Stappia indica: one gene and its partner. The protein of the gene in region 1 interacts with the protein of each later gene in a pairwise test. Links are inferred from orthologs where the notes say so. Each region holds a gene or a part of one and is shown on either strand. Other genes may lie near its edges.

Evidence for each region. Proteins that work in one complex are often made in the same cells at the same time.
Region 2: the proteins of secA (region 1) and ybgC interact in binary tests that used the Escherichia coli proteins (3 or more experiments, as listed by UniProt). The link is inferred for Stappia indica from one-to-one orthologs.

Annotation. Positions count from the first base shown.
Region 1 is NZ_CP046908.1:2,359,507-2,362,913, reverse strand. What follows is about bases 17-3,353. They hold secA (preprotein translocase subunit SecA), read right to left. Parts: upstream 2,995-3,353; coding sequence 217-2,994; downstream 17-216. Other genes in these bases: GH266_RS11045 (peptidylprolyl isomerase), read left to right, coding at 3,294-3,353; GH266_RS11055 (adenylate/guanylate cyclase domain-containing protein), read right to left, coding at 17-119. Outside these bases: more of GH266_RS11055, read right to left, coding at 1-16; more of GH266_RS11045, read left to right, coding at 3,354-3,407. UniProt on the Escherichia coli protein: Required for protein export, interacts with the SecYEG preprotein conducting channel.
Region 2 is NZ_CP046908.1:2,142,599-2,145,668, reverse strand. Bases 71-3,070 are described here. They hold ybgC (tol-pal system-associated acyl-CoA thioesterase), read left to right. Parts: upstream 71-1,333; coding sequence 1,334-1,807; downstream 1,808-3,070. Other genes in these bases: tolR (protein TolR), read left to right, coding at 2,713-3,070; tolQ (protein TolQ), read left to right, coding at 1,995-2,708; ruvB (Holliday junction branch migration DNA helicase RuvB), read left to right, coding at 301-1,347; ruvA (Holliday junction branch migration protein RuvA), read left to right, coding at 71-304. Also shown: more of ruvA, read left to right, coding at 1-70.

The DNA of each region.
Region 1 (3,407 bases):
ATGCCGGCGGCGACGAGGCGTTCGCAGAAGCCGGAGAACATCTCGCCGATGTCCGGCTGGCCGAGCGCCTCGCGGATCAGCCAGTCCTCGATTGCTTCAAGCGTCGGATTGGTTTTCAACGCCTCACCCTCCAGGACAGGCCTCTGGTCACAAAAAACGGCGGGCCGAGCAGCCCGCCGTTGTTTGCGTTGCGACCCGGATCCTTGCCAGAGTTCCTCAGGCAAGGGCTCCGTGGCAATGCTTGTATTTCTTGCCCGAGCCGCAGGGGCAGGCCTCGTTGCGGCCGACCTTGCCCCAGGTCGAGGGATTCTGCGGATCGCGCGGCGTTCCGGGGGCGGTGGCGAGGTAAGCCTCGTCGAACTCGTTCTCGCCGGTCAGTGGGTCGCGGTGCTCGGCATGCATCGGCGGCAAGTTGCCGTCGCCCGGCAGGCTGGGCGGCTGTTCCTGGACCAGCTCCACGCGCATCAGCTGCGCGGTGGTCGCCTGGCGCAGGTTGACCAGCATGCTCTCGAACAGGGTGAAGGCCTCGGTCTTGTACTCCTGCAGCGGATCGCGCTGGGCGTAGCCGCGGAAGCCGACCACCGAGCGCAGGTGATCGAGATTGGCCAGGTGCTCGCGCCACAGGTGGTCGAGGGTCTGCAGCAGCACGGCTTTCTCGACCTGGCGCATGATGTCGGGCGAGTACTGGCCGACCTTGCGGGCCATGGCCTCGTCGGCCGCCTTCTTCAGGCGCTCGGTGACCTCTTCCTCGGCGATGCCCTCTTCCTTGGCCCAGTCGGCGACCGGCAGGTCGAGGTTGAGCAGGCGTCGCACCTCGGCCTGCAGGCCTTCGGTGTCCCACTGCTCGGCATAGGCCTTCTCGGGGATGTGCTTGGCGACGAGATCCTCGATCACGTCGTGGCGCATGTCGGTCACCGCCTCGGCCACCGCCTCGCCGTCCATCAGCTCGATGCGCTGGTCGAACACGACCTTGCGCTGGTCGTTCATGACGTCGTCGAACTTCAGCAGGTTCTTGCGGATGTCGAAGTTGCGCGCCTCGACCTTCTGCTGCGCCTTGGCGAGCGCCCGGTTGATCCAGGGATGGACGATGGCCTCGCCCTCCTTGAGGCCGAGCTTCTGCATCATGCCGTCCATGCGGTCGGACCCGAAGATGCGCATCAGGTCGTCCTGCAGCGACAGGAAGAACTTGGAATGGCCGGGGTCGCCCTGACGGCCCGAGCGACCGCGCAGCTGGTTGTCGATGCGCCGGCTTTCGTGGCGCTCCGTGCCGATGACGTAGAGGCCGCCGCCGGCGAGCGCCTGCTGCTTGCGCTCCTCGACCTGGGCGCGGATCGCTGCCTCGCGGGCGTCGCGCTCGGGACCGGCCGGCATGTCGGCGAGCTCGTCCTCGATGCGCATGTCGGCATTGCCGCCGAGCTGGATGTCGGTGCCGCGGCCGGCCATGTTGGTGGCGATGGTGACGGCGCCCGGCAGGCCGGCCTGGGCGATGATCGAGGCTTCCTGCTCGTGGTAGCGGGCGTTCAGCACCGTGAAGATGCGCTCGGCATTGCCGGTGCCGGCGAACAGCGGCTCGAAGGCGGCCGGCGAGGAGACGTCGGCCTGCTTGTAGCCGGCGGCCTTGAGGCGGGCGGCGAGCAGCTCGGACTTCTCGATCGAGGTGGTGCCGACCAGCACCGGCTGGGCGCGCTTGCGGCAGTCCTCGATCAGCTCGATGATCGCGTTGTATTTCTCGTCGACGGTCCGGTAGACCTCGTCGTCATCGTCGATGCGCTTCACGCCGACATTGGTCGGGATGTCGACGACTTCCAGGCCGTAGATGTTGGCGAATTCCTCGGCCTCGGTCTGGGCGGTGCCGGTCATGCCGGCAAGCTTGGTGTAGAGGCGGAAATAGTTCTGGAAGGTGATCGAGGCCAGCGTCTGGTTCTCGGGCTGGATCTGCACCTTCTCCTTGGCCTCGAGCGCCTGGTGCAGGCCTTCCGAATAGCGGCGGCCCGGCATCATGCGGCCCGTGAACTCGTCGATGATGACGACCTCGCGGTTGCGCACGATGTAGTCCTTGTCGCGCTGGAACAGCTTGTGCGCCTTCAGCGCCTGCTGCAGGTGGTGGACGACCGAGACGTTTTCCACGTCATAGAGGCTGTCGCCCTTGAGCAGGCCCTGCTCGCGCAGGAGGCCTTCGAGCTTCTCGTTGCCGGCCTCGGTGAAGCTCGCCGAGCGCTGCTTCTCGTCGAGCTCGAAATCCTCCGCCGCAAGATGCGGGATCAGCGCGTCGACCGTGTTGTAGAACTCGCTGCGGTCCTCGAGCGGGCCGGAGATGATCAGCGGCGTGCGCGCCTCGTCGATCAGGATCGAGTCCACCTCGTCGACGATCGCGAAGTTGTGGCCGCGCTGGACCATCGACCCGCGCTCGTACTTCATGTTGTCGCGCAGGTAGTCGAAGCCGAACTCGTTGTTGGTGCCGTAGGTGACGTCGGCGGCGTAGGCGGCCTTGCGCTCCTCGTCGGTCAGCCCGTGGACGATGACGCCGACGGAAAGGCCGAGGAAGCGGTAGACGCGGCCCATCCATTCCGCGTCGCGGCTGGCGAGATAGTCGTTGACGGTGACGACGTGGACGCCCTTGCCCGTCAGCGCGTTGAGGTAGACCGGCAGGGTCGCGACCAGCGTCTTGCCCTCGCCGGTGCGCATCTCGGAGATCTGTCCGGCGTTGAGGACCATGCCGCCGATCAGCTGCACATCGTAGTGGCGCTGGCCGAGAACGCGGCGGGCGGCCTCGCGGACCGTGGCGAAGGCCGGCTCCAGCAGGCTGTCGAGCTTGGCGCCGTCGGCGAGCTGGCGGCGGAACATGTCCGTGCGGGCGCGGAGGTCGTCGTCGCTGAGGGCCCGGAGTTCGTCCTCCAGCGCGTTGATTGCCGTGACGCGGTTCCGCAGCTGCTTGACCAGGCGGTCATTGGCGGAACCGAAAAGCTTCTTGGCGAGTGCGCCGAGGCCGACCATGTGGCGGTCCTTATCGTTTGGTCAGGCCGCGCCGGGGCATCCTGTCCTGGCAGCAACCCGGATATCGGATTGACGGTACGGACATGCGCAGGCCTCACAACCGCCGCATTGCGGCGAGACGAACGCACGCTCGACTGGGAGCGTCCGGCCCTTCCAAGGGGGACGCTCGACAGATAAGAGGGGGTCCGGAGGTTGTCAACGTCGCGCAAACCGCTTGCCGGCGGGCGCGCAGGCAACCGGCGAGAGGCGGACTGCCGTAGAGGCGGCTGCCGGAACACAAGATGACAGGGAAACAGAGCATGACACGCTTTTTTGCCGCAACGGCGCGTCGCACCGCGCTTGCCGCGCTTCTGGCCGGCGGCCTGGTCGGTGGACTGGCCACTTCCGGTGCGCTGGCACAGGAGCCGGGCGAC
Region 2 (3,070 bases), 220 kb from region 1 along the record:
GGGCGATACGGCCCAGATCGCCCGCGCGCCGGGCATCGGCAAGCGGGTCGCCGAGCGCATCGTCACCGAACTGAAGAGCAAGGCGCCGGCCTTTGCCAGCGTCGATGCCGGCACCATCGCGGCCTCGCAGCAGGCCTCGGCCGCTGTGCCGACGGCGGTGGGCGATGCAGTGTCTGCCCTCGTCAATCTCGGCTACCAGCAGGCGCAGGCCAGCGCGGCGGTGGCCGCTGCCGTCAAGAGCGCAGGCGAGGAGGCCGAGGCCGCCACGCTGATCCGCCTCGGCCTCAAGGAGCTTGCCAGATGAGCGAGGACGCCGGCCGTCTCGTCTCGCCCGAACTGCGCGGCGACGAGATCGACACGACGATGCGCCCGCAGGTGCTCGACGACTTCGTCGGCCAGGCGCAGGCGCGCGCCAATCTCAAGGTCTTCATCGGCGCGGCCAAGGCGCGCGGCGAGGCGCTCGACCATGTGCTCTTTGTCGGGCCTCCGGGGCTCGGCAAGACGACGCTCGCCCAGATCATGGCGCGTGAGCTCGGCGTCAACTTCCGTGCGACCTCCGGACCGGTCATCGCCAAGGCCGGCGATCTCGCCGCGCTGCTGACCAACCTGGAAGAGCGCGATGTGCTGTTCATCGACGAGATCCATCGTCTCAGCCCGGCCGTCGAGGAAGTGCTCTATCCGGCGATGGAGGACTTCCAGCTCGACCTGATCATCGGCGAGGGTCCGGCGGCGCGCTCGGTGAAGATCGATCTTGCGCGCTTCACCCTCGTTGCGGCGACGACGCGGCTCGGCCTCCTGACGACGCCGCTGCGCGACCGGTTCGGCATTCCCGTCCGCCTGCAATTCTACACGTCCGAGGAACTGGAGCTGATCGTGCGGCGCGGTGCCCGCATTCTCGGCATCGGAATGAGCGACGACGGAGCGCGGGAGATCGCCCGGCGCGCACGCGGCACGCCGCGCATCGCCGGCCGCCTGCTGCGGCGGGTGCGCGACTTTGCCGTGGTCGGCGGACAGGAGACGGTGGATGCGGCGATTGCCGACCGGGCGCTGACCCAGCTCGAGGTGGACAGTGCCGGCCTCGACCAGCTCGACCGGCGCTACCTGAACCAGATCGCCCTGAAATTCGGCGGCGGTCCCGTCGGCATCGAGACCATCGCCGCGGCCCTTTCGGAGCCGCGCGACGCTATCGAGGAGATCGTCGAGCCCTATCTGATCCAGCAGGGCTATATCCAGCGCACGCCGCGCGGCCGCATCCTGACGCCGCAGGCGTTCCAGCATCTCGGCCTGGCGGCGCCGCAAGGCTCCAACGTGCCGCAGCTCGGGCTGTTCACCGATGACGACACATGAGGCGTCGCCGCGCTGGCCGGATCTTGCCGGCCGGCTGGAGGGCGGACGGCATGTCCTGCCGGTGCGGGTCTATTACGAGGACACCGATTTCACCGGCGTCGTCTATCACGCCGCCTATCTGAAGTTCGCCGAACGCGGCCGCTCCGATTTCCTGCGCCTTTGCGGCATTCACCACAACGAGCTGGCGAGCGGCGCGCATGGCGAACCGCTGGCGTTCGCCGTGCGGCACATGGAGATCGATTTCCATGCGCCGGCCCGCATCGACGACCTGCTGGAGGTCGCAACGCGCCTCGATGAGGCGCGGGGCGCGCGGATCGTCCTGGCCCAGGAAATCCGCCGGGACGGGGCGCTGCTTTTCGCCGCCGAGGTGACGGTCGCCGTGATTTCTCCTGAAGGGCGGCCGCGCCGCCTGCCGGCTGCGCTTGCCGCGCGCCTTGCCGGCGACATGTCGCTGTCTTAACGCGACAGTAACCTTAACGCTGGCTTAATGCCGCAGGTTATCGGCGGAAACAGTCCCAGTTTCGCCAAAATCGCTCGTCATTGAGGCGGTCGATCAGCGGACAAACCGACTGGCCCGATCGATACGGGCAACCGGCAACCGATCCGGCATGTGCGCCAATGGTATCGGGCAAGAGGTCCTGAATTAGATGAATCCCGTGGAACTTGCACAAACGACCCTCGCGGCTCCGCAGGGCGACATGTCCTTCTTCGCGCTGTTTCTTCAGGCGCATCTCGTCGTCAAGCTGGTGATGCTCGGCCTCGTCGTCGCATCCATCTGGTGCTGGGCGATCATCGTCGACAAGTGGCTGCTGTTCACGCGCACCAAGCGCCAGATGAACCGCTTCGAGACCGTGTTCTGGTCCGGCCAGTCGCTCGAGGAGCTGTATCGCACCCTGTCGGGGCGGGCGAACCATTCGATGGCAGCGCTGTTCATTGCGGCGATGCGCGAGTGGAAGCGCAGCCATGAGGGCGCGCGCCCGGCCATCGCCAGCCTGCGCCAGCGCATCGACCGGGTGATGGACGTGACCATCGCCCGCGAGGCCGAACGCCTGGAGGCAAGGCTCCTGGTGCTGGCGACCGTCGGCTCGGCGGCCCCCTTCATCGGCCTGTTCGGCACTGTCTGGGGCATCATGACCAGCTTCCAGGCGATTGCCGCCTCCAAGAACACCAATCTGGCCGTCGTCGCGCCGGGCATCGCCGAGGCGCTGCTCGCGACCGCGCTCGGCCTGCTCGCGGCCATTCCGGCGGTGATTGCCTACAACAAGCTGTCGGCGGATGCCGGCAAGCTGTCCGCCCGCATGGAAGGCTTCGCCGACGAGTTCTCTGCCATTCTGTCGCGTCAGATCGACGAGAGGAGCTGACCCCATGGGCATGCAGTCCGCCGGTGCGGCGCCCGAAGAGGCCGGTCGCCGCCGTCGCCGAAAGCGCCACCAGCCGATGAGCGAGATCAACGTCACGCCCTTCGTGGACGTGATGCTGGTGCTGCTGATCATCTTCATGGTCGCGGCGCCGCTGCTCACCGTCGGCGTGCCGCTCGACCTGCCGGAGACGCAGGCCAAGCCCCTGGAAGGGGCGACGGAGCCGATCACGATTTCGGTCGCCGCCGACGGGCGCATCTATATCCAGGACACGGAGATCGCCGCCGACGAAGTGGTGGCGAAGCTGGAGGCGATCGCCCAGAACGGCTACGACGAGCGCATCTTCGTGCGCGGCGACCGGAATG